2 regions of the Jannaschia sp. M317 genome follow, and region 2 is predicted to be linked to the other one. Evidence: riboswitches for the same ligand, from Rfam matches in the RefSeq annotation. Region 2 holds a riboswitch; the other holds the start of a gene.

Region 1 (16,112 bases), 690 kb from region 2:
CTGGCAGGGGGGTCGGGCGAAAGTTTGGCGGTTTGGTGATCCTGCGGCAACATTTCCGCTGATTACCGGGCAAAGGGATGATAGCGCAGGGAAAGCACAAAAGGGAGGTGTCCGATGGATCTGGGTATCAAGGGCAAACGCGCGCTGGTCTGCGCGTCGTCAAAAGGTCTGGGACTGGGCTGCGCCGAGGCGCTGGCAGAGGCGGGCGTGGATCTGGTCATGAACGCACGCGGGGCCGAGGCGTTGGAGGCAGCCGCCGAAGACATCCGCACTCGGTTCGGTGTGTCGGTGACGACGGTGGCCTGCGACGTGACCACCGCCGAGGGTCAGGCCGAGGTGCTGGCTGCGGCCGACACCCCCGACATTCTGGTCACCAACGCAGGCGGGCCGCCTCCGGGGATCTGGTCCGATTGGGATCGCGACGATTTCATCCGCGCGCTCGACAGCAACATGTTGACGCCGATTGCCCTGATGAAGGCCTGTCTGCCCGCGATGATGGACCGTGGTTGGGGCCGCGTGGTCAACATCACCTCGCAATCGGTCAAGGCACCGATCCCGGCGCTGGGCCTGTCGAACGCGGCGCGCACGGGCCTGACGGGCTATGTGGCGGGCACGGCGCGGCAGGTGGCGCCCTCGGGCGTGACGATCAACAACCTGTTGCCGGGCATTCACGACACGGATCGGGCGGTGTCGCTGGATTCCGGGGTCAGCCGTCAACAGAACATCTCGGTCGAGCAGGCGCGCGAGCAGCGCGAGGGCACGATCCCCGCACGGCGCTATGGCACGCGGGCGGAATTCGGGGCGACCTGCGCCTTTCTGTGTTCGCAGCATGCGGGCTTTATCGTCGGGCAGAACGTGCTGCTGGACGGCGGCGCAACCAACGCCACGATCTGAGTTGGGCGCGCGTCAGGCCGGGGTCTGGCGCGCGCGGCTGAGGCGAGTCCGGACAAGCGTGTAGCCCGCCACCAAGAGCGCCGCCGCCCCGGCAAATATGCCGACAAGGCTGGTCCCGTTCTGAACGACCACGCCCACCAGTGCCCAGACCACCGCCCCACCATAGGCCGGGCTGGGCACTTTGGTCAGCATCACGAGCGCGATCACAAGGCCTACGGTCAGGGCAACGATGGCCCACCCCTCGGGGCCAAAGGGTGGCACGCCCCAGCCCGGTGCAAGCAGGCCAAGCGAAACCGAGGAGGCCGCCGTCAGCCAACCGGCATAAAGCCCTATCGGCCCCCGCAGCAGAAAACGGTCTTTTGCAGGGCTTGCCAGCAACGCGGCCAGCGCCCCGCCCAGCATCACCCAGATCAATACCGTGGCCCAGATCGGCGAAGCCAGCGCCACGGCCAGCCAGAACGCACCGACGACGAGGCTGAGGAGCAGGGGCCGTCGGGTCGCGTCCCATGCCGCATCTTCGGCCCGCTTCCAAACCCCGTATCCCACAGATGCGATCAGCCAGAGGTAGATCACTCCCCAGATCGAAAACGCGTAGCCTGCGGGCTGGACCGGCGGCTCTTCGATCGGGACCGGGAATTGCGACGGCTCATAGCCGCCAAATCCGGGTGTCAGGAAAGGCGACACCGCAAAGGCGAGCGCGGCGAACAGCAGGAGGAGGGCACGGATACGCATGTCACGCAGGTAGGCCGCGACAAAGCGGCGGCAACAGCATGCGTGTGGGCGGCGCGAACTGGGGCATTCCTGCGTCGGGCATCAACGTCCTTTCCATCCGGGCGGTCCGGTGTCGCCTGCCTTGGGGGGGCAAGGCAAAGGGTGCGTCCGGCCCCGACGGGCCGGACGCGCGGGGGTCACTCCGACCAGCTTACGCCGGTCAGGTCGATGGCCTGCGTGGGCGAGTTTTCCCACAGGCCCTGAATGCGCGCGTCGGCCACGCCGGTCTTGGCCAGCTGGAAGAGGTAGCCGTTGACGTAGTCGTCCGCGATCATCTTCTGCGCATCGGCCAACAACTGCGACCGCATCGCCGGATCCGATGTCACGGTGATCTTGTCGTTCAAGGCCTGGAGGTCGGGATTGTCATACTGGAAGTAATAGTCGGGCCGGGCATAAATGTTGATGTCCGCGGGTTCCGTATGGCTGACGATCGTCAGGTCGAAATCCTTGCCCCGGAACACCTGTTCCAGCCATTGCGCCCATTCCAGGTTGCTGATCTCGGTCTTGATCCCGACCTCGCGGAGCTGGCTGGCGATGATCTCTCCGCCGCGGCGGGCATAGGCCGGGGGCGGCAGCATCAGGCGCAGGGTCAGATCCTCGACCCCGGCTTCGGCCAGCAGGGCGCGGGCGCGGTCCGGATCGTGCGCCGACTGGCCGGTCAGGTCCACGTAGTCCGGGTTGTGCGGCGCAAAGTGGGTGCCGATCGGTGTGCCGTAGCCGAACATCGCGCCGTCGATGATGGCCTGCCGGTCGATGGCATGGCTGATCGCCTCGCGCACGCGTACGTCCGTGATCGCCTTGTTGTTCATCGCCAGGATCGTCTCACCCTCGGTGGAGCCGACGATGACGGAGAACCGGGGATCTGCCTCGAAGTTCGAAAGGGTCTCGGGCGCCGGGAACACCGGGAAGGCATCCACATCGCCCGCCATCATCGCTGCAAAAGCCGCATTCGGGTCCGAGATGAACTTGAACGTGGCCGCCGTCAGGGCTGGGGCGGTGCCCCAGTAGTCCGGGTTTGCCACCAACTCGACCCGGTCGCCCTGCGCCCAGTTGGCCAGCTTGAACGGACCGGTGCCGACGGGTGCGGTGGCGTTTGTTTCGGCGCTTTCGGGGGCGACGATGACGGCATCGCCCCAGGCCAGGTTGAAGCCCAGGTTGCCGTTCGGCTCGCTCAGCGTGATGCGAACCGTGGTGGCATCCACGGCCTCGACGCTGTCGATCCCGGCGAACAGAGCCTTCTGTGCGTTGGTGCTGTCTTCTGCGCGGGCGCGGTCCAGGCTGAACACCACGTCGTCGGCATCCATTGTGGTGCCGTCATGAAAGGTCACGCCGGCATTGAGCACAAAGGTCCAGGTCTTGCCGTCTTCCGACACCTCCCAGGATTTTGCCAGCGCGGGCTGTACCGCGCCGTCCGGGCCAAACCGGGTCAGTCCCTCGAAAAGATTGGCATAGACCACTTCGTCGATGGCGGCGGCGGCCCCCCCGGTCGGGTCCAGGTTCGGTGGTTCCAGCTGCATGCCTATCGTGATGTCGGTCTGCTGGGCCAACGCGGTCGTGGCGGTCAGTGCCAGAATGGCGGCGGAGCGTGTGAGCATGGGTGTCCCTCCCGATTGACGTTGCTCAAGCTATGCGGGCGACGGGGCAGGGGGCAAGCGCGAAGGCAGCGCGCGGCCCCCGCTTCCTTGTTTCCAAAATATGCAGACGCTCCCTCGTCGCGGGCGCGTCGATGCGGGTCATGCGGGGCCAAGGGCGTAGCCTGCGACCACCTCCACCATGCGGTCGACGGACAGGATCGGCGGCAGCAAGGTCAGGAATCCGCCGTCTGCGTCCATGACGTAGATGTGGGATCCGTGGCTATAGACCGTGCCGCCCAGCGGCTCTTCGAACAGTGCGGTCCGTTCTACATGGAAAAGCGCGCGCGCGGCGGCCAGCTCCGCTTCGGTCCCTGTCAGGCCGGTCAGGCCGGGGGCATGGCTTGCCAGGGCGGGGCCCATCGATTCAACCGTGTCGCGCGCCGGATCGACGGTAATGACCAGGGGCGTCACGGGGATGTCGCGCGCAGAAAGCGCGCTGGCGACCTCGGACATGATGGGCAGGGCAACGGTGCAGATCGCCTCGCAGGAGGCATAGCCGAAAAAGATCAACTGGACGCGGCCCTCCGGGTCGGCCTGGGTCCGCGTCTGGCCGTGGTGGTCGGTCAGGGTATAGGCCCCGCCGAAATTCGACGGAAACAGCCGGTCGATGACCCCCTCGGCCGCGGCGGGGGCGGCCAGGAGGGTGGCGGCAATCAGGGCGCGCAGCATCAGAACCAATCGGCGATAAAGGCGGCGTCGGCTTCCTCGCCCAGGCCCAGGTAGCCCTCGGCCTCGATTTCCGAAATGATGCGCGGGTCGCGGCGGAACCATGGACCCTTGCCCGTCGCGTCCGGGTTGCGCGCGGCCCAGTCCTTGGTCCACTGGTTCGCGCGAAGCCATGCGCCGCCCTCGGGGCGGATGCGCTGAACAAGGTAGACATTGGTGGCCCCAATGTCGGGGTCGTCGATCAGCAGGCCATCCACCTCGACTGTCTGGCCACAAAACGGGGCGAGTTCCACGGCGGCTCCGGTAAAGGCGGCCTGGCTGTTCTTCAGCGGAAAGACCATGGCGTCGTCGGCATCGCGGATCAGAACGACCTGCCGCTGTCCGGTGCCGCAATCGGCGGCGCATTGGCCGGTCAATTCGCAAACGGGGTCGGCCACGCGGGCGGTGAAGCGGGCGGGCACCTCCGCATAGAGGTTCCAGGTCTTGGCCTCGGACATGGCAGAGAAATCCTGCGCGGCGGCGGGGGCGGCCAGCAGGGCGGCGGCCAGGGCAAGGCGGATCATTGGGCGGCCTCCTCGGGGATGGCGAAGCCGGGGATGACGCCGAAATCGTCATGGGTCTGGTTTATGATGTCCAAATCGGCGGTGATCGTCTCGACGATCAGGTAATTCAGACCGTCGCGGGTGTAATGCAACCCGTCCGCCTCGATCGTATGCGAGGCGATGTGCAGGTTGGTGTCGCCGCCCGCGTTGTCGGCGTCGCCCTCCATCTTCAGGACCATGTAGACCGTCCCGTCAGGTGCCAGCAGGCCGACCGGGATGCCGCCCGCCGAACACCACAGCGCGCAGGTGTGATGCGCGGACCCCACGACCGCATCGGTCGGTCCCATGACGCCCGAGAAATAGCACCAGGTGTCGATGACCTCTCCGGTGATCTGAATGCGTTCCCCCGAGGCGGCGAAGGCGGGCGGCGCCATGAGAAGGGCGGTAAGGACGAGGGGCAGCGGGCGCATGGGGCCTCCGATCTGGCTGTGCTGCGACGAAGTTGACGCAGGGGCGGACCCGGCTGGCAAATCACAATTTCGAATTGAGGGCACCGCCGACCGCGGGCGGGATCAATTTCTTCGAAGAAATTGATCAAATCCTTTGAAGGATTTGACGCGGTCACATCGCGTCGAGATAGGTCCGCACAGCCGTCTGCACATGGCGGAACCGGTCGCCGCCCAGGTGCTTGCCGCCATACCAGCGCGTGACGATGACGACATGATCCTGAAGGCCCTCCCGTTCCAGCATGCGCAGGATGACCATGCCGGCCCCGGCCTCTCCGTCGTCGTTCTTGATGGGCCCTGTGGCCGTCAGCAAGCCCCAGGTGTTGTGGGTCGCACGCGCGAATTTCTTGTCGCGGCAGAGCGCCTTGACCACGGCCTTTGCCGTCTCGGCGTCCGCAGCGGGGGCCCCGGTGACTGCATATTTGCTGCCACGGTCATTGATGTCGAGGGCAAGGGTGCGCATGCGGCCGGGGTATGTCGGCAGGTGGCCTGCCGGGCAAGGTGTATTGTGCCTGCTCAGGATCGGAGGGGTGCCACGGGGCCTTTGCCTACCGCCAGTCTCCGAACCGGTCGAAGGGGGCCGATGCAGCGGCGATGGCCTACTTGTTGGTCAGGCCATCGGACACCTTGCTGACAAGCAGATGCAAGAGAAGCGTCATGATCACGAGCGTGAAAAGGGCGGCGAACATCAGATCGGTCTTGGCGCGTCCGTTGGCCAGCAACATCAGGTAGCCCAATCCCTTTGACGCGCCGACCCATTCCCCGATGACCGCCCCGATGGGCGCATAGACCGCGGCCAGTTTCAGACCGGTTCCCAGGGACGGCATCGCGTGGGGAATCCTGATACGCCGCATGATCTGGCGATTGGTGCCCCCCATCGTTCTGGCCATGTCCAGGATCGCAACCGGCACGCGCGTCAGCCCATCATAGAATGCCGAGGTCACCGGAAAGTAGATGATCAAGACGGCCATCATGACCTTGGATGCGATGCCATAGCCCAGCCAAAGCGTCAGGATCGGAGCGAGCGCGAACACCGGCACGGCCTGGGTGAAGATGAGAAGGGGCATCACAAGACGGTGCAAACGCGCGGACCGGGCCAGCTGGACCGCCGTCACCGCGCCCAGAACGGCCCCGATGATCAGGCCCAGAAGGACTTCGGTCGCAGTGACGCGTGCATTTTCGGCAATCAAGACGCGGTTTTCGATCGCGGCCCGTGCCACCCGCATCGGGGACGGCAGGATGAATGACGGGACACCCGTGACCCAGACGACCCCCTGCCAGATCAAAAGCGCAAAGGCGGCGGCCCCCAAGGCATAGGTCACCCGCATCATGGCGATGCCCGCAGATGCGCAAGCAAAGCCGCCTGACAGGCGATTGTTGCGGGGGCAAACTGGTCGCGGACGGGCGGGTCCTGCGGGGGCTGCCAAACCTGCGCGTCGGTCGGGGTCAGCACGATGATCTGATGGCCAAGGCGCACCGCCTCTGCGGGGTCATGGGTGACCAGAACGACGGTCTTGTCGACCAGGACTTCGGCGGCGAGGTCTTGCATGTCGGCCCGTGTGCTCGCGTCGAGCGCCGAGAAGGGCTCGTCCAGCAGGGCGATGCAGCGATCCTCCATCAGGGTCCGCGCCAGGGCCGTGCGTTGCCGCATGCCCCCCGACAGGGTGTGCGGCCGTTGCTCGGCGCGATCCGACAGGCCGACCCGGTTCAGAAGATGCCTCGCCCGGTCCATATCCGGCTGTTGTCCGCGCAATCGGGCCCCCAGTACCGTGTTTTCCAGAACGCTGAGCCAGGGCAACAACAGATCGGATTGCGCCATGACGCTGACGCGTCCTGCAATCCGGGCCCCGTCGGACGCGATGATCTGCCCGTCAAACTGGCCCGGTCCATCCAGATCGGCGATCACGCGCAGGAGCGTCGATTTACCTACACCGGACCGTCCCAGAATGCAGGTCCACTGCCCCGCGGGCAGGGTCACATCGACGGGCCCGAACAGGGGACGCCCGGCAATGGACTGCGTGCCGCGCAGGCGAAGGGACGGGGCCATTGTCACGCGCCGCGCAATCCCATCTCCCAGAAGGCGACCTCCAGCCGGGTGGCCATGTCGAAACGCGCCTGCAGCCGGGGCCAGCGTGCGGATGTCGTCGGGGCATCGCCCAGACGGTGGGTCACGGCCCGGTCGAGCATTTGCCCCACGGTGACCATCGCGCCCTGATAGCCGTCATCGCAATAGGTGTTGATCCAGTCGCGATAGGGCGTGTCCGGGGCGGCGGTCGCGGCCAGTCGTGTGCCGATTTCACCATATCCGAAACAACATGGTGCCAGGGCCGCCATCAGATCCAGGAAATCTCCGTGCAGGCCGGCATCCATCACATAGCGGGTGTAGGCGATGTTCTCGAACGCCTCGGTCGCGGCGAAAAGCGTGGCCTCGTCGATGCCGGCCGCGGCGCAGGTCTGAACGTGCAAGGCCATCTCGTGATTGACGAGCGCGTCGACGGTGCCCGCACAGACCTTCATTTCGTCCAACGTGTCGGCCTTGACCACGGCCAACGACCAGGCCCGCGCAAAATGCACAAGAAACACGTAGTCTTGCACGAGGTAGTGCAGGAACGATGCGCGCGGCAAAGACCCATCGCGCAGGCCTTCGACAAAGGCGTGATGCGTATAGTCCTGCCACGCACCGCCACAGGCGGCACGCCACCGCGCAAAGGTGTGCCCATAGACCGACGCGGTCATTGCGCGGTCACGTCAATGGCGATGTCGCGGACGGAATTGATCGACGGGATCAGGCCCGCGTCATGCAAGAACGCCTCGAATGCGGCATAGCGGCCCGCATCCATCGCCGTCGGACGCAGGGCAAAGCGGGACAAGGTGTCGACCCACGCGCGCCTGTTCAACTCATCGTTCAGTTCGGGCGCGGTTCCGGCAAAAATCTCCCAGCTCTCAACCGGGTGATTGACGATGTATTGGGTCGCCTTTTCCGTCGCGGCAAGGAACCGCCGGATCATGTCGGGATCCATCGTGGTCTTGTTTGCCACATAGATCAGCTCGTCATAGGGCGGCAGGCCTTCTTCTTCGACGTAGAAACAGCGGCCTGGAGCGCCTTCGATATCCATCTGGTTCAATTCAAAATTTCGGAATGCCCCGATCACGGCATCGACCTGACCCGACATCAACGCGGGCGACATCGACCAGTTCACGTTGATCAGCTCCACATCTTCGAGCGTCAGGCCATGCGTGCTCAGGACGTGACCCAGCACCGCTTCCTCCACGCCACCGACCGAAAAGCCGACCTTGCGCCCCTTGAGGTCGGCAGGCGTTTCGATCGGACCATCCGCCAGCACCAGCAGGCAGCTGAGCGGCGTGGCAACCAACGTACCGACCCGAACCAGGGACAGGCCTTCGTGGATCTGCAGGTGCAACTGGGGCTGGTAGGAAACCGCAAGATCCGCCTGACCTGCCGCGACCATTTTCGCCGGGGCCGATGGATCGGCCGGGGCGATGACCTCTACGGCAAGGTCCTGGTCCGCGAAGTACCCTTTTTCCTGCGCGATGATGATCGGTCCGTGATCCGGGTTCACGAACCAGTCGAGCAGCAAGGTGACTTGATCCTGAGCCGCGACCGGCGCGGCGCACAACGACAGAACCAGTGCATGGATGATGGATTTCATGGGTCTCAACCTCGTGTGGAATAGTGCGCGGCGAAATGATGGGTCGGGCCGTGGCCCGTGCCCACAGACAGGTCCCCTGCCTGCGCGATGGCCCGCGCGACATAGGATTTGGCCGCCGCCGTGGCCGCCTCGGGTCCGAGTCCCTTGGCCAATTGCGCCGCCAATGCCGACGACAGGGTGCATCCCGTGCCATGGGTGTTTTGCGTTTGGGTGCGCCCGGCCTCGTACCAGGTCACGGTGTCGGTCGTGACAAGGCAATCGGGGCTTTCGGGACCGTCAAGATGGCCACCCTTCATCAGCACCGTTTCGACGCCAAGCGCGCAGAGCGCGCGCCCCTGACCGACCATGTCGTCGCGCGTCTCAGCGATGTCGCAGCCCAGCAGATGCGCCGCCTCGGGCAAATTGGGCGTCATCAGGGTCGCCATGGGCAGCAGGACGTCGCGCAGGACCTGCACCGCATCGGGCTGCAGCAAGGCCGCCCCGCCTTTGGCAATCATCACCGGATCAAGGACGATGGGGATGGTCGCGTGCGGTTCAAGCGCCTGCGCAACGGCGACGGCGATGTCCGCGTTCGCTATCATCCCGATCTTGATCGCATCGACGCGGATATCCGCAAAGATGGCCGCGATCTGATCTTTCACAAACTCCGGCGGGACAAGGTGAATGCCTGTCACACCTTGGGTGTTCTGCGCTGTCAGGGCCGTGAGCGCGGCCATGGCAAAGGCACCATTCGCGGAAATCGCCTTGATGTCGGCCTGGATGCCGGCCCCGCCAGACGGGTCAGACCCCGCGATGCTCAGAACGTTCGGGATCATCGGGACTGTCCTGCTGCAAAGCCATCAAATGCGCGCGCGGCCGCTTCGGGATCAGGCTGACCACAGATCGCGGACACGACGGCCATGCCATCCGCGCCGCTACCAAGCACAGCCTTGATATGATTTGCCTTCAGCCCGCCAATCGCGACGGACGGCAAGGAAGACAGGGCCACAAGCTGTGCCAACCCGTCAAACCCCACCGGCTGCGCGTGGTCGGCTTTCGTCGCAGTCCCGAAAACGGGTCCCAGCCCAAGATAGTCGACAACCGCCGGGTCAGCATCGCGCACGGTCTGAGCCGTCTCACAGGACAGCCCGAGGATCTTGTCCGCGCCCAGCATGGCCCGGGCCTTGGCGGGTGAAATGTCGCCTTGGCCGATATGGGCCCCGTCGGCCTTTGCCGCCACGGCAGCGGTCACATCGTCGTTGATGATCAGCGGAACGTCCGTGCCGCGCAGCGCCGTCCTGAGCGCGATGGCGCATTCAATGCGCTGCGCGGTGGTTGCGTGCTTGTCGCGCAGCTGAACCATCGTCACGCCGCCGGCCACCGCACGGCGTACGGTGGCCACGACGCCGGCCTGTTGGCAAAGCTCGGGATCGGTCACCAGATACAGCCGCAATCGGGTTCTGAGCGCTGTCACTATCCGATGGCCCCGGCCAGATCGCCAGGCTGAGCCGCGGAAAGCGCGTCGAGGAAATGCATCTGAAAGCTGCCCGGCCCCTGGGCCAGTTTCGCGGCGGCGGTCCCTGCGATCTTGAAATGGGCCATCGCGGCGAGGGCTGCGTCAAATGCGGGGCCTGTCGCGGCATAGGCCCCCATCAGGGCCGTCTGGGAACACCCCAGGGCCGTGACCTGTGGCATCAGGTCAGAGCCGCCGGAGACATGCGCCTCCTGCTTGCCGTCGGTCAGGTAATCAACCGGGCCACTGATGGCCACGACCGTGCCGAACTGATCCGCAAGCGCCTTTGCGGCCCCCCAAGCGGCTTCGACGCTGTCGCCGCTATCTGCCCCTTTTCCGGTCCCCGCTTCGCCTGCCAGGGCCAGGATCTCGGATGCGTTTCCGCGCACGATGGTCGGACGTTGCGCCAGCAAGCTTTGGGCCGCGCACTTGCGGTAATCCGTGATGAAATGTGCAACGGGATCGAACACCCAGGGGATGTCGTTGGCCGCCGCGCTGGATGCCGCCGCCGTCATGCTTTGCAGCCAGCTTCCGGAGAGCGTGCCGATGTTGATCGTCAGGCCACCACAGATGGGCGTGAACTGCGCCACTTCTTCGGGGGCATGCACCATCGCGGGCGACGCACCTGCCGCCAGCACGACGTTGGCCGCGATATTCATCGCCACGTAGTTGGTGATGCAATGCACCAAGGGTTTCTGGTCGCGCAGGGCGGTCAGCATAACGTCGGGGGTCATGGGTGGGCCTCTTTTTGCGAACGAAAAAGAGGCATGAATTCTGCAGTGCAAAAGACCATAAGACCTCCCTCCGCCAGCATTATCTGGTTCAGGTTCAAAGGGTACGTCTCAGCTTTTCAGCGCCCCTGGTACGCAGATGGCTAGTCGTTCCTGGACGGGGCGTCAAACGGATTTGAGATCCGCGACGACAGAGGCAAGTGTCTGTCTGGCCGCAACGCGGTGCCGTCAGCCCAGCAATCGCTGCATCGCCAGCCCCATCACCTGGCCGCTGTCGACCATGTCCTGCACGCCGATCCATTCGTCGGGCTGATGCGCCAGATCCAGCACGCCGGGGCCGTAGGCGATGCAGTTCTTCAGCCGCCCGATCCGGTCGATGTGTTTCTGGTCGTAGGTGCCCGGCGACACGACGTAATCGGCGGATTTGCCCAGAACCTGCTGCACTGCGTCCTGCACCACCTGCACGACGGGGGCGTCTTCGGGGGTCATGGTGGGCATGACCTCGAACAGGTCGCGGATTTCATAGCGAAAGTCGGGGCGGCGCGCGCGGACGCGTTCCATCATCGCGGTGACTTCGGCTTTTACCTCGGCGATGTCCTCTTCCATCAGAAACCGCCGGTCGATGGTCAGGGTACAGCGGTCCGGCACGCAGGCGGACGGCAGGCCGGTATAATCGGCGTCCTGCACGGGTTCGCCGCCGTGGATCGCGTTCAGGTTCAAGGTGGACTGCCGCGCGCCTTCGGGGACGACGGGCATCGCGGTGCGTTTCCCCGCAAGCAGGGGGAACAACGTCGCCTCCATCTCGTCCAGAACGGCCCCCATGTGGCGCACGGCGCAATCGCCCAGAAACGGCATGGAGCCGTGGGCGATACGGCCCTTTGTTTCGATCTCGGCCCACCAGACGCCGCGGTGGCCCAGGCAGATACGGTCCTTGTTCAGGGGCTCGGGGATGATGACGTGCTGCACCCGGTCGGGGTCGAAGAACCCGCGTTCCGCCAGATAGGCAACGCCGCCGTAGCCGCCCGATTCCTCGTCCGCCGTGGCGCTGATTTCGATGGCCCCGCTGAAATCGGGGTGGATGTCGGCAAAGGCCTCGGCCGCGATGACAGAGGTCGCCAGCCCGCCCTTCATGTCGCAAGCCCCGCGCCCGTAGATGCGCCCGTCCGCCAGTTCTGCGCCGAACGGATCGCGGGTCCAGCCGTCGCCGACCGCCACGACATCGTGGTGGCTGTTGAAATGCAGCGTCTCGCCGGGGCGGGGGCCTTCCAGTCGGCAGATGACGTTCCAGCGAGGGTATTTGTCGGAATCGCCCAAGGCCCCTTCGGCGCGCACCATCTGAACCTGCCAGCCCCGTGCCTGCATCCGCGCGCCCAGCAGGGCGCAGATGTCGTGGTAGTGCAGGCCCGGCGGGTTCAGCGTGGGAATGCGGATCAGGTCCTGGGTCAGCGCCACCAAGTCGTCGCGGCGCGTCTCGATTTCGGTCAGCAATCTGTCCATCGTTCCCCCTGTTTGCACGTGTCACCTGTGCCACGGACCGCATTATCCCCTTGGCGGAGCGGCTGCAAAACGCGACAGTGATCCCCATGTGGTAGGAAGACAAAGATATTCTCAAGACGGGAGGCACCGCGTGGCCGATTTCAATCAGCAGATTCAAGAAAGCCAGAAACAGGTCACGGCGGCACAGTCCAAAATCTCGGAGATTACGAGCCGGATCGAAGCAGCACGCGCCAAGCTGGATCAGGGCATCACCATCGACGTGGAAAACGCCACGTTGGAGGATGTGCACGCCCATACCGACACGATGAACGCAAACATCGCCGAGTTGATCATGGGGCTGGACGATGTGACGGCGGGGTTCTCCAAGGACTTCGACGAGATGCGGTCCAAGACGGGATGGGAAAGCTTCGTCGGCATTTTCGCCTCCGGCAAGTCGGAAGCGATGCGTCAGGAGCGGCTGCGGTCGGCGTCGATCGACGACAAGTTGCAGGACCTGATCTCCAAGTCCGACACGATCACCCAGTTGCTGCAAAGCCAGTTGGCGATGCTGAACAACCAGCGCACCAAGGTGGAAACCAACCTTTCCGGCACCCTTGATGATCGAGAGGCCGCCGTGGCGGAGCTGGAACGCATCCGGGCAGAGATCCTGGCCATGGACCCGCGCCTGATCGAGTTGGAAAACAAGATCTCGGTCGAACAGGACGCCACCGCGCGCACCCAACTGGAAAGCGATCTGGCCGAGGCCAACACACGTCACAACGAATTGGTGCAGGCCGAACAGGTGGCGCTGGCCCGGTCGCAGACGCTGGAGCGCTATATCGAAAAGGGCAAGACCTGGGTGGACAGCCTGCAGAACCAGGCGGCGACGCAGATGGTGCTGATCAACAAGCTGGAAACGGACACCAAGCAGCGGGTCGTGTTGTACGACGCCTTGTCCAAATCGCTGAAGACCGCGCAGCAGCAGGACGTGGCGCACCGGATCAACGAAATCGGCGTGAAAACCGATCAGGAGGCGCAGCAGGCGATGGCCGCGATCGGGGCCGCAACCAACAGCCGGATGGCCGAAATGCTGGAAGCACACGAAGACCACATGGTCTTCGCCCGCGACGTGCTGGAGGCCAAGGCCAAGGCGGACGAACGCTTTGCCCGCCGCTTTCAGGCAATTGTCGAGAAGCACGACAAGAACCTTTATGGCGGATGAGGCGGTGACAGAGTTTCCGCCGGAAATCCTGGCCAGGACCCTCGCCGAAGACGTTGCGCGGCACCCATGACGCTGAAGGAAGACCTGATCCGCGACCACGCGGGCCTGCAGGAAAACCGGCAGGCACGGCGCTATTTCGCGAAGTTCGAGACGATCCTGTCGCATCTGCCCCGCGTCGCCGCCGAGATGGAGCGGGACGGGCGATTGACCCGCCGCGAGTTGGAGGTGCTGGGCCTGCACCTGACCGCGTTGGGCCGGACCTTTCGGGCCTTGTCGCACAAGTATCTGATGACCGGGCGCGACACCGGCGTGTTTCTCGGCTCGCTCACGGTCGACCGCTCCGCCTCCGGGTTTCCGGTGATGCGGGAGTTGATGTCCATGGCCTCTGACGCGGCGCAGGCGGGCGGGGTCGAGGACCGCATTCCCGAGCCGGAGGAGCTGAAGGAGGCGATGCTGGCCGCAATCCTGGGCGAGCGACGCATTCCGACGGATCTGCAATATGCCATGTCCCAGCGGCTGTATCGGGACCTGCTGCTGGATGGCGCGCTGTTCTGGCCACGCAACGATGTCGTGCTCAGGGGGCTGACCTCTGAGCCGCGGGTTTACCTGATGCACTGGTCGGCCTGGGACGGACAGCGCAACCTGCCGGTGATCTGGATGATGGAGGTGGAGGACGTGGGCCGCACGCCCTTGCGCGACGACTTCGCGCGGCTGGCGCGGGTGCAGGGGCATCTGATGGCCCAGGCCCTGCCCGAGTTGAAGCTGCTGACCGTGGCCAAGGGGTTCGACGATGATTTCGACCAGCTGCAGCCCAAACGCCTGCGACGGCTGACCGTGGGGCCGATGTATTCCTCGGCCTACACGCGCCAGACCGAGGGGCTTGGTGCCGTGATGGAGGCCGCGCGCGCCCCGGCGGGCGAGGATTGGGCGCTGGCCTGGACGTTGGAGACGCTGGAAGCGGAGCGGACACGCAGCGAAAGAACCGGATGGTTTTCCTCTGCGGAGCGGGCCGTCTGGGCGTTGGAGCCGTTGGTCGGGGCCGAGACCGGCGCCACACGGATCGAGCGTGCCGCCATCCTGCCCGAGCGGATCTATCAGGCCCTCGTGGAAAGTGGCGCGCCGGGGTTTGCGGATGTCGTCAAATATGTCGTCGGCGGCGGGCGGCTGTGGCGGGCCGGGTGAATGGGGATCACCGGGCAGGGGGGCTCTGCCCGCCGTCGCCATCGGGCGACTCCCCCCAGGATAGTTTGAAAGCAGAGAAGGAACGGGGATGAGCCTGTCCGGAGACGCGGTGGAATTGACAGAAGCGGAAATCGTGGCCCGATACGGCGCCGCGCTGACCCTGCTGGAGGGGTTCGACCATACGCCGCGATTGGCGCGTGCAGAGGCCCCCGCGCGGGCGGAGCGGTCGCCGGGGATCGGCACAAGGTCGCGGTTTCGGTCCACCACGCCGGGGTTGGTGACACGGTCGGGGCCGCGGGCCTCTGGTGTGCATCTGCGCGAGGCTGTGGAGGGCGAAGAGTTGATCTCGCCCACGCGCGCGCACCTGTTGCTGGCGCTGCGCCGTGCGCTGGCGATTGCCATGGCCGTGGGCGGTGCAATCGAGGATCGCAGCGGCCTGGACGGGCTGAAGGCCGCGAACCTTGCCGGGCGATTGCCGTCGCAGGATGCGGGACGGTTTCGGGAATTGCTGGAGGCGGAGGCGCTGGCCGTGGGCCACGTCTTTGCCAACGCGCTGGCCTTTCTGATCGCCCCCTTGCGCGGCAGTGACACAGCCGAGGTCCCCCCGCCGGAGGAAGTGCTGACCGACAATGCGCCCGCCATGCTGGAAGGGCTGCTGTGGGAAATCGACCAGCGGATCGACGGGCTGGACGACGGCGCGATGGTCGCCACCCTGGCCGCGCAGGCGGAGTTGTTGCTGGAGAGGTTGGCCGATCGGGCGCGGGCAGCGGCACGGGCCTCGGTCTATGGCGAGGTCACATATCGGATCGAGGCAGATGACCTGACGCTGAACGGCTTCGCCCCGGCGCTGCGCGCGGCGGGCAAACCGTTGACCATGCAGTTCAAGGCCCCCCACGAGGTGGTGGGCAACCACATCGCCAAGCATCAGGCGCTGAAGCTGTCGAAGATGCTGATGGCCTATGATTTCGACCGCCGCCTGAACCCTTTTGCGGATCTGGGGGGGTTCATCTTCACCTTCATGGGCGACGGGGCGCCGGGCACGGGCAAGACCACCCTGATCCAGATGATGGCCGGGCTGATCCACGGCTATTGCGAGGTGGCGGGCTATCCGTTCCGCTACGAAAACCTGAGCACCGACAGCATCGACAGCTACCAGGGGAAATCGGCGCAGAACGCCAAGGCCTTTATCAATGGGGTGCTGGACCCGAACGTGATCGGCTTTGGCACAATCGACGACATTGACCAGCTGGCGGGCAAGCGCGGCGACCGGCAGGCCAGCGCGGGCCAGTTGGAAATCACCGCCGTCCTGATGGAGAGTTTCGCAG
Region 2 (16,112 bases):
GCCCGACAGGTCGCGGGGCAGGCGCGTGTCCATGCCATCCAGCCCGACGCGGGCCAGAACGTCGCTGCGGGCCTGCCGCTGCGTCGCATCCAGCCGCAGGTCCGGGCGCAGGCCCAGGCCCACGTTCTCCGCGACGCTCAGGTGCGGGAACAGGTTGTTGTCCTGAAACAGAACCGACAGGGGCCGCGCGCCGGGTGCCAGGTCGGTCACATCCTGCTCGTCTATGCGAATCCGTCCCTGCGCCGGCGTCAGGAAACCGGCGATGGCCGACAGGATCGTGGATTTTCCCGACCCGCTGGCCCCCATCAATGCGGTGATGCCACCGGTCGGCAAGGAGGTATCGGCCCGCAGGGTGAAGGTGCCCAGCGTGATGCGGATGGCATCCAGGTCAAGCATCGCGGCTCCCCCTCTCGAAGATCCAGAACAGGCCAAGCGACAGCAGCACGAGGAGCAAGGCGGCGGCCTTAGCCTCCTCCATCCGGTAGCTGCCCATGAGTTGATACAGCATCAGCGGCAGCGTTGCCTGATCCGGGGTGGCAAACAATGTGATCACACCCAGATCCCCCGCCGCCAGCGCCGCCGTTAGCCCGGCCGCAAAGCCCGCGGGACGGCGCAGGCGCGGCAGGCCGACAAGGCGCAGCCAGGACAGGCCACCGAGGCCGAGGGACGCAGATAACCTGCCATAGTCCCGGTCCAGGTCACGCATGGCAGGGATCAGGGCGCGCAGCGCAAAGGGTAGGCCCAGCACCACGTTCACGAACAAAGTTACCGGCAGGGCCAGCCCGATCGGGTTCACGAAAGGCAGGAGCAGCACATAGAGCCCGGTGCCCAGAACCAGCGGCGAGGCGGCGATGGACAGGGTGCCGATGACCTCGACCGCACCGCTGCGGATCGCGGCGCGCGCCATGGCCAGGGCTGTGGCCACCGTCAGGATTGCGGCCAGCAGGGCGATGGTCAACGACCGCAGCGCCGCCCACCAGACCGATTCCGGCAGACGGTGCAGATGAAGGATGCCTTCGCCCAGCACCAGACCCATGGGCAGCAACAGGAAGGCACAAGCCAGCAGGATCGCGCCAGTGTCCTGAACCCGCAATCCCAGCCCGCGCGCGTCCCATCGCGGGACCACCCGGTCCTGTCCCGCGCCAAAGCCCGAAGGCAGGGTCAGCCGCATGGACAACAGCGCCGCGCCCACGCCCAGGGCCAGTTGCATCGCCCCCAGCAATGCTGCCCGGCCCAAGTCGAAATCAAATCGGAACGCCTGATAGATTGCCAGCTCTACGGTGGTGGACCGGGGGCCGCCGCCAAGGGCCAGTGCCACTGCGAAAGAGGTCGTGCAGATCAGAAAGATCACCAGGAACACACCCGGCACGATGGCCCGTAGCATCGGCCATTCAAGGTATCGGGCCGTCTGGGCCGGGGCGAAACCCAGCGAGGCGGCAAGGCGCAGGCGTTCGCCCGGAATTGCCTGCCAGCCCTGCAGGATCAGGCGCGTGGCAAGTGGCATGTTGAAAAAGACATGGGCCAGAATGACCCCATGTGCACCGTAGATCGACAGCGGCTCGAACCCAGCCCAGCCCAGCACGACACTGACCGGGCCGCTGCGCCCGAACAGCGCGACAAGGCCCAGGACCGCGACAATCACCGGCAGGATGAAGGGGGCGCCCAGCAGCAGGATCACCGCGCCGCGTCCCCGGAACCGGCGGCGCGACAAGGCGCGCGCAACCGGGATCGCCAGCAGGATCGACAGTGCCGCAGAGGCTGCGGCTTGCCAGAGGGTGAAGCGCAGCGCGCTCCAGTCCCCCGGTTTCAACCCGGCAAATCCCTCGGCCCGCCAGGCCACGGCGCCCAGCGGCAGCAACAGCGCCGCCGCCACGATTAACGTGGCGGCAAGACCGATGCGGATGCCGAGGGTCACCGTGGGCTCCGGCCCTTTGGCCTTAGCGGCCCAGGCCTGCCTCGAACTCCGCCACGACGGTGTCGCGCAGGGCCTCTGCCTCGTCGGAGGAATAGAGCAGCGCGGTGTCCGGCAGGTCCAGCTGTGCAAAACCTGCGGGCATCTTGGCCGGGTCCAGCTTGGCCGGCAGGGACCAGTTGCCCTCGGGGATGATCGACTGGAACGCTTCGGTCAGGATGAAGTCGAGGAAGGCCTGCGCCAGCTCGGGCTGATCGGTGGTGGCGATCTGACCGGCGGTTTCGACCATGACATAGTGGCCTTCGTCGAAGATGGCGGCCTTCTTGGTCAGGTCTTCCTCGGCGATGATGTGGTAGGCGGGCGAGGTGGTGTAGGACAGGACCATGTCGGCCTCGCCTTCGGTGAACATGCCGTAGGCCTCGGACCAGCCCTTGGTCACGGTCACGATCTTGGGGGCCAACGCCTCCCAGGCGGCTTCGGTGTCGTCACCGAAGATCGACTTCATCCACAGCGCAAGCGCCAGACCCGACACCGAGGTGCGGGGGTCCTGGACCACGATCCGCAAATCGTCGGGGGCGTCCAGCAGGGCCTGGAACGTGGTCGGCACGCTGTCCAGACGGGTGGTGTCGTAGACAAAGGCGGTGTGGCCCCAGTTGAACGGCACGAACGTTTCATCGGTCCAGGCGACGGGCATCGTCAGCCCCTCGATCGTGACGTTGTGGGGGGCGAACAGACCGGTCTGGCGGGCGCGTTCGGCGTCGTCTGTGTTCAGGCCGATGACGACATCAGCGCTGGTGCGCGCACCTTCCAGCCGCAGGCGCGGCAGCAGGTCGCCGGTGACGTATTCGATCTCGCAGGCGCAACCGGCCTCGAAGGCGGCCTTGATGGCCGGGCCGGGCCCCCATTCGGAGGCAAAGTAGTCGGGCGCATAGACCGTCAACGGCTCTGCCAATGCGGCAGGGGCGATCAGGGTCAGGGCCGTGGCGATGGTCAGTTTCATGTCTCAACTCCCATGGCGACGGACGGGGGTTCAGGCGAGACAGTCACACCTTCCCTCCGCCGGTCTTAACCGGTTCAGGTTCAACGGGTCCGCTGTGACGCATCTCAGCCTGTAAGGCCCCCCGAGGTAGGGTGATACATAGGAGGGACGCCGCATCACGTCCAGTCGTCAAAACGGGATGCGTAGCCCGTCACGACCCAGATGCAGCGGGCCGTCCCAATGGGGCCGTACCGCAGCCAGCCAATCGTCCGGGCCAAAATCCGGGTCGTCAGAAGGCAGCAGGTGGTGCAGGGCCAGCGCCTTGACGCCTGCCTGTGCCGCGATCCGCGCGGCATCGGCGGCAGAGGTATGGGACCGTTCGATGTGGCGCAGCAGGCGGTCGTCGCCATTGCCCACGCGGGCGACCAGGGCGCGGACTGCTTCGGGCAGCATAGCTTCGTGGATTAGAAGGTCGGCCCCGGCTGCGAAATCCGCCAAGGGCGGGTAATATGCGGTATCTGCCGAAAAGACGACGCGCCTGGCCCCGGCAAACGACAGCGCGAAACACTCCGTCAGCGGTGGATGATCGACGCGCATCGCGGTCACCGAGATGCCGTCCAACCGGGTGACAGCCCCGGCGTCGATTGTCCGGATCGACACCAGTCCGCGCAGGTCGGGCCGCCCCTCGTCGACGATCCGCAGGTCGATGTCATCGGCCATGGACGCGAGGAACCCGTCCCAATACCGGTCCAGGCCCGCAGGACCCCAGACCGTCACCGGCGTCTTCAGCCCCGCGGTCCAGGCCGTGTGCAGCAGAGGCCCTAGTTCCAGATAGTGATCGGAATGCAGGTGCGTGATGAAGATGATCGACAGATCGGCCAGTGCCATTCCCTGATCGCAAAGACCCCGGGTCACCCCCAGCCCGCAATCCACCACGATCCGCTGCCCCCCGATCACCAAGAGGCTGGAGGTCGGCATGGTCGAGCCCGGGCGGATCGCGGGTCCGCCCTTGGTGCCCAAAAGAGCTACGTGATCCTGCATGATGCCACCTCCGGAGGGCAGGCTGTCAGAGCGGGCGATGCTTGGCAATCGGTGCGGTGACGGGGGGCGCCGGGCTGTGCTAGGGCGGGGTCAGCACAGACCGAAGGACGCGCCACGATGACCGAAGCAGTCGATGACCGCCTGGCCCGGGCCCGGGCGCGCGGATCCCACGGACGCCAGCAGGACGACGGCATTCTGGTCATCCGCACCATCGCCATGCCTGCCGACACCAACCCTTCGGGTGATATCTTTGGCGGCTGGCTGATGAGCCAGATGGACCTGGCCGCCGGCAATCTGGCCGCGCGGGTCAGTCAGGGGCGGGGCGCCACCGTGGCCGTCGAGGCGATGCAATTTTTGCGCCCGGTGAAGGTGGGGGACGAAGTCACGCTTTATGCGACGCTCAAGTCGGTTGGGCGGACCTCGATGCGGATGCATGTAGACGTCTGGGCCCGCGCCCGGTTCGCGCAGGAGGGGGCCAAGGTCACCAGTGCGGATTTCGTTTTCGTCGCCTTGGACGAGGCTGGGGCCCCCCGCGAAATCCCCGACGCCTGAGCACCGCTTGCCGGGCCGGGCCCGACCGTCTAGACCCGCCCCCCGAGGAGAGCGCCCATGTCCCTGAACACCTTCGGTCACCTGTTCCGCGTCACTACCTGGGGCGAAAGCCACGGCCCCGCGCTGGGGGCGACGGTCGACGGCTGCCCGCCGGGCGTGCCGATCCGGGCCGAGGACATCCAGGTCTGGATGGACAAGCGCAAGCCGGGCCAGTCCAAGCACACGACTCAGCGCAAGGAACCCGATCAGGTGGAAATCCTATCCGGTGTCTTCGATGGGGTCAGCACGGGCACGCCGATCCAGCTGATGATCCGCAACACCGATCAGCGGTCCAAGGACTACGGCGAGATCGCCGAGAAATTCCGGCCCGGCCACGCCGATATCACCTATTGGCAGAAGTACGGGGTGCGGGACTATCGCGGCGGGGGCCGGTCTTCGGCGCGCGAGACGGCGGCGCGGGTGGCGGCCGGTGGTGTGGCGCGGGCGGCGCTGTCGGTTCTGGCACCGCAGGTGCAGGTGACGGGCTACATGACGGCCATGGGGCCGCTGGATATCGATCGGGACCGGTTCGACTGGGACGAGATCGCGCGCAACGATTTCTGGTGCCCGGACCCCGTCGCGGCGCAAAAATTCGCGGATCACCTGGATTGGCTGCGCAAGGATGACCACAATTCGGTGGGCGCGATCATCGAATGCGTGGCGCGCGGCGTGCCCGCGGGGCTGGGCGCACCGATCTATGGCAAGCTGGACACCGACCTGGCCGCAGCGATGATGTCGATCAACGCGGTGAAGGGTGTCGAGATCGGCGAGGGCATGCACGCCGCCCGCCTGACCGGGCGGGACAACGCCGACGAGATTTCGATGGGGCCGGACGGGCCGGTCTATTCGTCGAACCACGCAGGCGGCGTGCTGGGCGGTATTTCCACCGGGCAGGATGTCGTGGTGCGGTTTTCGGTCAAGCCGACGTCGTCCATCCTGTCGGAGCGGCGCACGATCACCAAGTCCGGCGAGGATACCACGATCGTCACCAAGGGCCGCCACGACCCCTGCGTCGGCATCCGTGCGGTGCCCGTGGCCGAGGCGATGATGGCCTGCGTCGTGCTGGATCATCTGCTTTTGCATCGCGGCCAGGTCGGTGATGCGGGTGGTGTCATCGGGTAGGGCGCGGGCCGCGCGGGGCATCGAGCCCCGCCCGACCCGGCAAGAGGCGCGGCCTCTTGCGCGCGACCGTATCGCCTGATCCGGCATCCGCCATGGCGTCAGGGGCGTTTCAATCGGCTGAGTTGAACCGCCAAGATCCCGAGCGTCACCACAACCACGCCCAGGATATCCAGCGGCCCGAGGCGTTCGCCCAACAGCGCCCAGGCCACGACCACGCCAAAGAACGGGTTGAGAAAGTGGAAGGTGGCGGCCGGAGTGGCCCCGATGCGCGCGACCAGCAGGAACCAGATCCAGGTGGCGGCAAGGCCGGGCACCAGGGTCGTATAGGTCAGGGCCGCGACCAGGCGTGGCGTCCAGGTCACCGCCCAGGTTTCCAGCGCCAGGCCCACGGGCAGCAGTGCTGCGGACCCCACCAGCATCTGCAGGCCGACGACCATCAACAGATTGCCGCCGCCCGATGCCCCCCGGACCGACAGCGTCGCCACAGTCAGGGCAAGGACCCCCAGCATGCAAAGCGCGATGCCCGTCAGGTCGGCTCCGCCCTGCAACCGGGTGCCCATGATCAAAAGCACCCCGAAAGATCCCGCCAACAGGCCCGCGACGCCCAGCAGGCGGGTGCCTTCGCGAAAGATCACCCAGTTCGCCAAAGCCACCAAAAGCGGCAGGCAGGAAGCGATGATGGCCGCGAGGCTGGCCTCGATCCACTGCATCGCGACGAAATTCAGCCCGAGATAAAGCGCGTTCTGGCAAATGCCGAAGATCACCACCGCCCGCCATTGTGCGCGCGTCAGGCGCATCCTTTGGCCGAGCGCATAGGCGATGGCGATGCCCAGCACCCCGGAGATGGCGAACCGCAGGGACAGCGACAGGATCGGCGGGGCCTCGGCCACGATGATCCGGGCCGAGGTGAAGGCCGAAGACCACATCAGGGCAAAGGCCAGCCCGTAGCAGAGTGCGCGAATATCCATGCAGGGGTTGTGACGCCCGGCGCGCGGGGGCGCAATCTGCCACGCAACGAAAAAGGGCCGCCCCGGGGCGGCCCTTGTCAAACTGTCAATCGCGGCGCGATCACTCGTTCACGGAATCCTTGAGCGCCTTGGCGATGGTCATCTTGACCACCTTGTCGGCCTCTTTCTTGAACTGCTCGCCCGTGGCGGGGTTGCGGACCATACGCTCGGGGCGTTCGCGGCACATGATCTTGCCGACGCCGGGCAGGGTCACGGCACCACCGGCGGACACTTCGTCGGTGATCACGGCGACGATCGCGTCGAGCGCCGTGGTCGCGGCCTTTTTGTCGGCATCCATCTTTTCGGCGAGTGCGGCGACCAGCTGGGTCTTGGTCATCGGTTTCTGAGCCATTGTTCGGTTCTCCCCATTGAGGCAGGTTTGGTGTTTCTCATCGGGCAGTTAACCCGCCCTAGTCTTGTGTCACAACAAATTGTGAACGCGATGACCCAACGTACTATAGGTTTTTGGGGTCAGAGGAAGGCCGTTTCCTCGAAACTGCGCAACTTCCGCGAATGCAGTCGCGCCAGAGGCATTTCGCGAAGCGCCTCCATCGCCTTGATTCCGATTTGCAGGTGCCGGCTGACCTGGGTCTTGTAGAAAGCCGAGGCCATGCCCGGAAGCTTCAGCTCGCCGTGGAGCGGCTTGTCGCTGACGCAGAGCAGCGTGCCGTAGGGCACCCGGAAGCGAAACCCGTTGGCCGCGATTGTGGCCGATTCCATGTCCAGCGCCACGGCGCGGGATTGCGACAGGCGTTGCACCGGGCCCGCCTGTTCGCGCAGCTCCCAGTTGCGGTTGTCGATGGTGGCGACGGTGCCGGTGCGCATCAGGCGCTTCAACTCGTAGCCTTCCAGCTGCGTGACCTCGGCCACGGCGTCTTCCAGCGCGACCTGAACCTCGGCCAGGGCCGGGATCGGCACCCAGATCGGCAGATCGTCGTCGAGGACGTGATCCTCGCGCAGGTAGGCATGGGCCAGGACGAAATCGCCCAGGCTTTGCGAATTGCGCAGACCGGCGCAGTGGCCGACCATCAGCCAGACGTGGGGCCGCAGAACGGCGATGTGGTCGGTGGCCGTCTTGGCGTTGGATGGGCCGACGCCGATGTTGACCAGGGTGATCCCGGCCTCGTCCTCGCGCGTCAGGTGGTAGGACGGCATCTGCGGCATCTTGGGCGGGTCGACCATGGGGGCATCGGGGTCGGCGGCGGTGACACGCTGACCGTTGGGCCCGACCAGCGCGACATAGCCAGACGCCGGATCGCGCAGCATCTCGCGTCCGTAGGCGATGAACTCCTCGACGTAGAACTGGTAGTTGGTGAACAGAACGTGGTTCTGGAAATCGCTGGGATCGGTCGCGGTGTAATGCGCCAGCCGCGCCAGCGAATAGTCGATCCGCTGCGCCGTAAACGGGGCGAGCGGGCGGGCCCCGTCCTGGTAGGTGAAGCCGGTGCCGTTGACGATGGCGTCGTTCGTCGTCTCCAGGTCCGGCACGTCGAAGACGTCGCGCATCAGGAACGGCAGCACGCCGTCCTGCGGCACCGACAATTCGGCATCGTTGAGCACGGCGAAATGTACCGGGATCGGCGTGTCCGAGGCCCCGACGATCACCGGGACCTCGTGCGAGGTGATCAACAGATCGATCTGCTGGGTCAGGTATTTCTCGAACAGATCGGGGCGGGTGATGGTGGCCGCGTAGTGGCCCGGTTCGGCCACGTGGCCAAAGCTGAGGCGGCTGTCCGTGCGCGCAAAGCTGGTCGTGACAATCCGCACCTCGGGGTAATAGGCGCGGTAACGGCAGTCGGGCATCCCGCCGGACAAGGCCTCCGAGAAGCAGCGGCGCAGATAGCCTGTGGCCTCGGCATAGAGACGTTGAAGTTCGGCCACCGCCTCGGCGGCGTTGTCGAAGACACGCGGCTCGCTGAAGCCGGGGGTGCAAATGGGGGTCAGGTCGGTCATGAAGTCTCGATCAGGTCGGTCAATGCGAATGTGGTCACGTCCACCAGTCCCAGGTCCGAGATCCGCAATTCGGGGATCACCACCAGGGCCAGCAGCGAATGTTGCATGTAGGCGTTGTTGAGGCGGCAGCCCGCGTCGCGCATGGCCGCCATCAGGACGTCGGCCTTTGCGGCCACCTCGGCGGCGGGGCTGTCGGACATCAGGCCTGCGATGGGCAATTCGATCAGCGCCCGTTCCTCGCCGCCTTCAAACAGACAGACGCCGCCGCCCACGGCGCGCAATCGGTTGGCCGCCAGCGCCATCTGCGCGCGGTCGGTGCCCACAACGATCATGTGGTGGCTGTCATGCGCCACGGTCGAGGCCAGGGCCATGGGCCGGTCGTAGCCGAAGCCCGCGACAAAGGCGTTGGTCACGCCGCCGGTCGCACGATGCCGTTCCACCAGCGCGATCTGACAGGTGTCGCCGCCGGTCAGGGCATCGCCTTCAACCAGCCCGTTGCGGACCGGCAGGTCGCGGGTCAGCGCCTTGGTCGGGGCCTGGTTTTCGACCACGCCGATGACGCGGGCGGTGGCGGTGTTGGCGCCCTTGGGGGCGGGGATCTCATAATCGGTGGCGGTCAGATCGCGGGCCATGTTGACGGTGGACCGGGCATCGGCGGGCCAGGCGATATGGGGGCATTCTGCGGTCAAGCGACCGTCCTGGGCAACCCATTGGCCCAGGGCCATCACCCGCTCGACCGGCAGGTCGGTCAGGGACGAGGTCAGGATCAGGTCGGCGCGGCGACCGGGGGCGATGGACCCAAGCTCCCGCTCCAGGCCGAAATGGGTCGCCGTGTTGATCGTGCACATCTGCAGTGCCACCAGAGGATCGCAGCCGCAGGCAATGGCGTGGCGCAGCACCCGGTTCATATGCCCGTCGTTCACCAGCGTCCCGGCCATGCAATCGTCGGTGCACAGGATGAAGTTGCGCGGGTCGAGACCTTTTTCGGTGACCGCGGTGATCTGGGTCTCTACGTCGTACCAGGCGCTGCCCAGTCGCATCATCGACCGCATGCCTTGCCGCACGCGGGCCACGGCATCCGTCTCGCAGGTGCCTTCGTGGTCGTCCGCCGGACCGCCTGCCACATAGGCGTGGAACGCGGGGCCCAGATCGGGCGACGCATAGTGTCCGCCGATGGTCTTGCCCGCCTGTGCCGTCGCGGCCATTTCGGCCAGCATCTTGGGGTCGCCCGCCGCCACGCCCGGAAAGTTCATCATCTCGCCCAGGCCGACGATGCCCGGCCAGGCCATCGCTTCGGCGACGTCTTCGGGCGTGATTTCATGACCGGTGGTTTCCAGACCCGGTGCCGAGGGCGCGCAGGACGGCATCTGCACGAACATGCTGCACGGCAGGCCCCGTGCCTCGTCATGCATCAGACGGACACCGCGCAGGCCCAGGACATTGGCGATCTCATGGGGGTCGGTGAACATGGCGGTGGTGCCATGGGGGATCACGGCGGCGGCAAATTCGGCTGGCGTCAGCATCCCCGATTCCACGTGCATATGCGCATCGCACAGGCCGGGGATGACATAGCGCCCGGCGGCGTCCACGACCTGCGTTTCCGCGCCGATGCAGTGGCTGGCGTCGGGCCCGACATAGGCAAAGCGTCCGCGGGCGATGGCGACCTGCCAATCGAGAACCTCGCGGGTGTGGACAAGGACAACCTTGCCGCCTGTCACAACGGTGTCGGCCGGGGCACGGCCCGCCGCAATGGCGATCAGATCGGCGGCCGCGTCGGGCCAGGAAGGGAGCGTTTCGGGTGTCATGAGCAAGCCTGTCATGGCTTGGCGGGGGGTGCAATGGGGGCTCTGCCCACCGGCCCCGCGCCGGAGGGCAGAGCCCGCGATCTAGGTCAGGATCGGCAGGTCACCGACCCAGCCGATGCGGTTGAGAACCCAGTAAACCCCGATCGCGGCGATGATCAGCGATCCGGGAATGGCGATGGCAGGGCGATAGAGCGGCTTGGACCCGAACGGCAGGCCCAGCAGCAGGAAGGCCACCGCGATGACGGTCAGCTGCCCGATCTCGACGCCGACGTTGAACGAGATCAGCGAGGCCAGGAAATGCTGCCCCAGACCGAATTCTCCCAGCACCGAGGCAAAGCCGAGCCCGTGCAGCAGACCGAAACCAAAGACGATGGCAATACGGCCCCACCCGATGTCGCGGCGGTTGCCTGCCCAGATGTTCTCGACCGCGACATAGACGATCGAGGCGGCGATGATCGTCTCGACCAGCCACATCATGTCGTCGGGAATGTTCACGATGCCGAGCGTCGCCAGCGCCAGCGTCACCGTATGCGCGGCGGTAAAGGCGGTCACCTGCCAAAGCATCGGACGCCAGGCGAGGGCGTAGAAGAACAGGCCCAGCACGAACAGGATATGATCCAGCCCCTTGGGGATGATGTGGTCAAAGCCGGACACGACGTAACGCATCACCGCCTCGCCCAGCGTCTGTTCGGCGACGCCGCTGCGCGGCAGCGGATCGGTCAGGCCACCGTCGGTCAGATAGACGTCGTAGCCTTCATCGCCCGACACCTGCCGCACGATCAACCCGCCCAGGGCACGGTCCCATCCCAGCACCACGGGGGCGTCGCCTTCGGGCAGGAGAGCGGTGATCGTGAGTTGACTGTCGCGCCGCAGCTCCACGTCGCCGATCTCCGGCACGGTGACGGTGCCCAGCTGTGGTGTCAGGCGCTGTTCGGCGCTGGTCAGGTTGATGCGGCGCGCGATGTCGGGCCAGGCCTCGCGAAAGGCGGCCTCCAGCTCGGCGGGGGGCAGGGCGCGCAGGGCGTCGTTGCGGGCCGACAGAGGCGACTCGTCGGTGTCGGTCACGGCGCTCAGGTCGACGCCTGCGATCAGGGGCTCCAGCGCGGCGCGCAGGTCGATGGTGATTTCCGAGGCGGACACCGTCACATCGGCGACGGCTGGCTGTACCTCATGTGCGGAAACTGTGATCGCGCCGACCATTGACAGTATCGCAGCAAGGATCACTCTGCTGAGGATCCGGAGGGAGACAGACATGAAGACCCTTTCTAAAACGTTCCTGGCTGCACTGTGCATCTTGGCGGCCCCGCTTCAAGCGCATGAATTCTGGATAGAGCCCGAAGCTTACACTGTTGCGACAGGTGAGACCGTCAAGGCGACGTTTCGCAATGGGCAGGAATTCAAAGGCTCCAACCTCAGCTATATTCCGTCGCGGTCGGCACGGTTCGACATGGTGACGGGCGACACGGTCCAACCGGTGCCCGCGCGGATGGGCGACAATCCGGCGGTCGCGATCGACACCGCGCCCGAGGGCCTGCTGACGGTTCTGCAGGAGACGACCGAGCAGAGGCTGACCTACAAGGAATGGGTGAAATGGGTCAATTTCGCCGAGCACAAGGATTTCACCGAAGTGCTGGAGGCGCACCGGGCGCGGGGTCTGCCTGACGAAGGGTTCCGCGAAGCCTACCTGCGGTTCGCCAAGGCGTTGATCGCCGTGGGTGACGGGGCCGGAGAGGATTCCGCGCGCGGGATGCGGGTCGAATTCGTGGCTGGGGCCAATCCCTATACCGACGATCTGTCCGGCGGATTGCCGGTCCAGATCCTGTTCGACGGCGCGCCCAAGGCCAACGCCCAGATCGAGATGTTCGAAAAGGCCCCCGACGACAGCGTCACCGTCACCCTGCACCGCGCCGATGCCGAAGGCCGCGCGACCCTGCCGGTCAGGCCGGGGCACGAATACCTGCTCGACTCGGTCACCATTCTGCCGCTTGAGCCGGAGGCCGAGAACGATCCCGTCTGGCTGACGCTCTGGGCTGCGTTGACCTTTGGGGTGCCGCAGGAGTAATCAACGCCGACCCTACGGAGGCCCCCATGGACAAGTTCGACACCCTCACCGGCATCGCCGCCCCTCTGCCCCTGATCAATGTCGATACCGACATGATCATTCCCAAGCAGTTCCTGAAGACCATCAAACGGTCCGGTCTGGGCGTGAACCTGTTCGACGAGATGCGCTATCTCGACGACGGGTCCGAAAACCCGGACTTCGTGTTGAACAAGCCCGCCTATCGCGAGGCACAGATCATTGTGGCGGGCGACAACTTCGGCTGCGGCTCGTCGCGCGAACATGCGCCCTGGGCGTTGCTCGACTTTGGCATCCGCGCGGTGATCGCGCCCAGCTATGCCGACATCTTCTACAACAACTGCTTCAAGAACGGCATCCTGCCGATCGTCTTGCCGCAGGATCAGGTGGACGCCCTGATGGAAGATGCCAAGAACGGCGCCAACGCCCGCATCACCATCGACCTGGACAGCCAGACGGTCACCGGGGCGGACGGTACAACCTATGCGTTTGCCGTGGACGCCTTCAAGAAGCACTGCCTGCTCAACGGTTTGGACGACATCGGCCTGACGATGGAGAAGGGTGCCGCCATCGACACCTTTGAATCTGCCGCTGCACAGGCCCGTCCTTGGGTTTAGGTTAACGTCACATTGTAAGTATCTGTATTAAAAGACCCTTCCTGATCATCAGGAAGGGTCTGATGCTTTCTGGGCACAATTTTCTCAAGATGCCTTTTTGTTCGCAAACAGGAACTTGCGAGCCGAAGTTAAACAAGGCACATTCAAGGCAAGATTGAGGCAACCGCCCGGAAAACAGGGCGGCACGACAGGTGGAACAAGGGGGTGGCATCGTATCAGCCCCGTCCAACGAGGATCGATTAGGCAGTGATTTCGCAGCTTCCAGGTGCGTGCATTCGTGCGCTTTTGACCGTGGCGATGGTGTTGATGCCATCGCTGCTGTTGCCTGACGCCTCGCCGCAAGTCACCGATGCGATGGTTCTGATCGCGTTGTTCGCCGGTGCCTTCGTCTTTATCGAATACGCGGCCGTCTATCCCGGCCTGATCGAGTTCCGAGACGCTCCGCCGTTCAACACCGTCCGTTTTGCGATGCTTTTTGCCTTGCTGTTGTTGATCGGGCTGGCGGCGCGCGGCATCGCGGACCCGTCGACCCTGACGCGTCTGGTGCATGCGGTGGGCATGTTGCTGGGGCAGTCCATGGACTTCCCGCTCAGCCCGATTCGGATGTTGCTGTGGCTGCTGCCCGAGGGGACGACCCTGACCGAGGCGCATATGGTTCGGGTGACGGCCGGGATCGCCTATCTGGTGTCGCTGCTCAGCCTCACGATTTTCGCCATCATCATCCGGCTCAACAACTGGCCGTCGCCGACCGGGGCGTTCAACGTCTGGATCAATCTGCCTACCTTCGACCCGACGGCAGGGTCGGATGTGGTCAAACGGCTCAACCGGGACGGTGCCGTTAACATTCTGTTAGGCATTTTGCTGCCATACCTGACCCCACCGTTGGCGTTGTTCATCGCCCGATCCTATCAGATCTCGATGTTCGAATCCCCGCTGCTGCTGGTCTGGACGATGACGCTATGGGCCTTCCTTCCTGCATCGCTATTCCTGCGCGGCATCGCGATGCGGCGGCTGGCCCTGATGATCTCCAAAAAACGCCGTCGTTATGGCGAAGAGCTTGCCGCCGAGGACCCGGACTTCTTGCCGGCCTGATCTTGTGCGCGGCTCCGGTCGCCGCCGAGACGATCCGCATCGCCACCTATCATGCAGAGCTGAGCCGCAAGGGCCCCGCCGTCCTGCTGCGCGACCTGACCGCGGGCAAGGACGCGCAGGTCGATGCCGTGCTGACGGTCATCGCGGCGGCGCAGGCGGATATCTTGCTGCTGCTGGATGTGGATTGGGATTTTGGCGGGGCGGCGGTCGCCGCGCTTGTCGACGGGCTGGGCGCCCGCGGGCTGGCCTATCCGCATCAGGTCGCGCTGGCCCCGAATGCGGGGGTGCCCAGCGGGTTCGACCTGGATGGCAACGGGAGGCTGGGCGAGGGGCGTGACGCCTTGGGTTATGGCCGGTTCACCGGCGATGGCGGCATGGCACTGCTGTCGCGGCTGCCGCTTGGGCAGATCACGGATCACTCTGCGGTGCTCTGGTCCGAGGTCAGCGCGGCGCCCGCCGCCGTTCTGCCTGTGGGCGCGGCGGCGGTGGTGCCCTTGGCTTCGGTCGCGCAGTGGGAAGTGTCGGTTCCCTTGGGCGATGGCGTGCTGACGCTTTTGACGTTGAATGCCAATACGCCGGTGTTCGACGGGCCCGAAGATCGCAACGGCCTGCGCAACGCCGACGAACTGGCCTTTGTCGCGGGATTGGCGGGTGCGGTCCCGCGGCCCGTGGTTCTGGGGCGTGCCAACATTGATCCCATGGACGGCGAAGGCGACCGCGCCGCGTTGCGCAGGCTTTTGGAACACCCGGCCTTGTCCGACCCGGAACCGACTGGGCAGGGGGGCGGGGGCGACCACGCGGGCGACCCGGCGCTGGACACCGTCGATTGGGAGGGGCCGGGCCCCCTGCGGGTGGATTACATCCTGCCGTCCCGTGATCTGCGGGTCATCGATTCGGGCGTGATCTGGCCTGCACCGGACGATCCCCTGGCCGACGTGGTTCGGACCGCCAGCCGGGGGCGGCTGGTCTGGGTCGATGTCTCGCTTCCTTGACGGGCCGCGGGGCAGGGCCTAGTCCGTTGCGCGCATCTTCATCGAAAGGCCCAGTGACATGGCAAACACCCTTCTGATCCTGCCCGGCGACGGCATCGGCCCCGAGGTCATGACCGAGGTGCGTCGCGTGATCGACTGGTTCGGCGCCAATCGCGGTCTGGACTTTGAGGTTTCCGAGGATCTGGTCGGCGGGGCCGCCTATGACGCCCACGGCACGCCCCTGCACGATGACACCATGGCCAAGGCTCAAGAGGTGGACGCCGTTCTGCTGGGTGCCGTTGGCGGGCCGAAGTACGACAACCTCGATTTCTCGGTCAAGCCGGAGCGGGGGCTGCTGCGTTTGCGCAAGGAAATGGACCTGTTCTCGAACCTGCGCCCGGCGCAGTGCTTTGACGCGCTGGCCGATTTTTCGTCGTTGAAGAAAGACATCGTCTCGGGCCTCGATATCATGATCGTGCGCGAACTGACGTCGGGCGTCTATTTCGGCGAGCCGCGCGGCATCCATACCGAGGGCAACGAACGCGTCGGCATCAACACGCAGCGCTACACCGAATCCGAGATCGCGCGCGTTGCGCGGTCAGCTTTCGAACTGGCCAAGAAGCGCGGCAACAAGGTCTGCTCCATGGAGAAGGCCAACGTGATGGAATCGGGTATCCTGTGGCGCGACGTGGTGCAGGAAATCCACGACGCCGAGTATCCCGAAGTCGAGCTGAGCCACATGTACGCCGACAACGGGGCCATGCAGCTGGTGCGCGCGCCCAAGCAGTTCGACGTCATCGTGACCGACAACCTGTTCGGCGACGTCCTGTCCGATTGTGCGGCGATGCTGACCGGGTCGCTGGGGATGCTGCCGTCTGCCTCGTTGGGTCTGCCCATGGAAAATGGCAAGCCGAAGGCGCTGTATGAGCCGGTCCACGGGTCCGC

The links. Region 2 has a riboswitch for thiamine pyrophosphate ahead of K3551_RS03455 (thiamine ABC transporter substrate binding subunit). Riboswitches for the same ligand answer to the same signal wherever they lie in the genome.
Region 1: another riboswitch for thiamine pyrophosphate. It lies ahead of thiM (hydroxyethylthiazole kinase); the one in region 2 lies ahead of K3551_RS03455 (thiamine ABC transporter substrate binding subunit).

What each region holds. Positions count from the first base shown of each region.
Region 1 is NZ_CP081155.1:1,351,380-1,367,491, forward strand. Features, by position in the region: gene K3551_RS06985 (SDR family oxidoreductase) at 115-894, shown strand; gene K3551_RS06990 (tryptophan-rich sensory protein) at 907-1,626, opposite strand; gene K3551_RS06995 (ABC transporter substrate-binding protein) at 1,803-3,260, opposite strand; gene K3551_RS07000 (SCO family protein) at 3,399-3,968, opposite strand; gene K3551_RS07005 (hypothetical protein) at 3,968-4,528, opposite strand; gene K3551_RS07010 (hypothetical protein) at 4,525-4,977, opposite strand; gene K3551_RS07015 (YigZ family protein) at 5,129-5,476, opposite strand; gene K3551_RS07020 (ABC transporter permease) at 5,613-6,341, opposite strand; gene K3551_RS07025 (ABC transporter ATP-binding protein) at 6,341-7,066, opposite strand; gene K3551_RS07030 (TenA family protein) at 7,063-7,749, opposite strand; gene K3551_RS07035 (ABC transporter substrate-binding protein) at 7,746-8,684, opposite strand; gene thiD (bifunctional hydroxymethylpyrimidine kinase/phosphomethylpyrimidine kinase) at 8,690-9,499, opposite strand; gene thiE (thiamine phosphate synthase) at 9,496-10,137, opposite strand; gene thiM (hydroxyethylthiazole kinase) at 10,137-10,910, opposite strand; TPP riboswitch at 10,959-11,047, opposite strand; gene K3551_RS07055 (acetylornithine deacetylase/succinyl-diaminopimelate desuccinylase family protein) at 11,136-12,404, opposite strand; gene K3551_RS07060 (hypothetical protein) at 12,535-13,605, shown strand; gene K3551_RS07065 (hypothetical protein) at 13,672-14,787, shown strand; gene K3551_RS07070 (ATP-binding protein) at 14,876-16,112, shown strand, end outside.
Region 2 is NZ_CP081155.1:657,477-673,588, forward strand. Features, by position in the region: gene K3551_RS03445 (ATP-binding cassette domain-containing protein) at 1-396, opposite strand, end outside; gene K3551_RS03450 (thiamine/thiamine pyrophosphate ABC transporter permease ThiP) at 389-1,915, opposite strand; gene K3551_RS03455 (thiamine ABC transporter substrate binding subunit) at 1,938-2,912, opposite strand; TPP riboswitch at 2,947-3,046, opposite strand; gene K3551_RS03460 (MBL fold metallo-hydrolase) at 3,081-3,932, opposite strand; gene K3551_RS03465 (acyl-CoA thioesterase) at 4,149-4,484, shown strand; gene aroC (chorismate synthase) at 4,542-5,645, shown strand; gene K3551_RS03475 (DMT family transporter) at 5,744-6,613, opposite strand; gene K3551_RS03480 (HU family DNA-binding protein) at 6,714-7,004, opposite strand; gene K3551_RS03485 (AMP nucleosidase) at 7,124-8,605, opposite strand; gene K3551_RS03490 (adenine deaminase) at 8,602-10,410, opposite strand; gene K3551_RS03495 (HupE/UreJ family protein) at 10,492-11,664, opposite strand; gene K3551_RS03500 (DUF4198 domain-containing protein) at 11,663-12,472, shown strand; gene leuD (3-isopropylmalate dehydratase small subunit) at 12,499-13,104, shown strand; gene K3551_RS03510 (hypothetical protein) at 13,411-14,196, shown strand; gene K3551_RS03515 (endonuclease/exonuclease/phosphatase family protein) at 14,199-15,188, shown strand; gene leuB (3-isopropylmalate dehydrogenase) at 15,247-16,112, shown strand, end outside.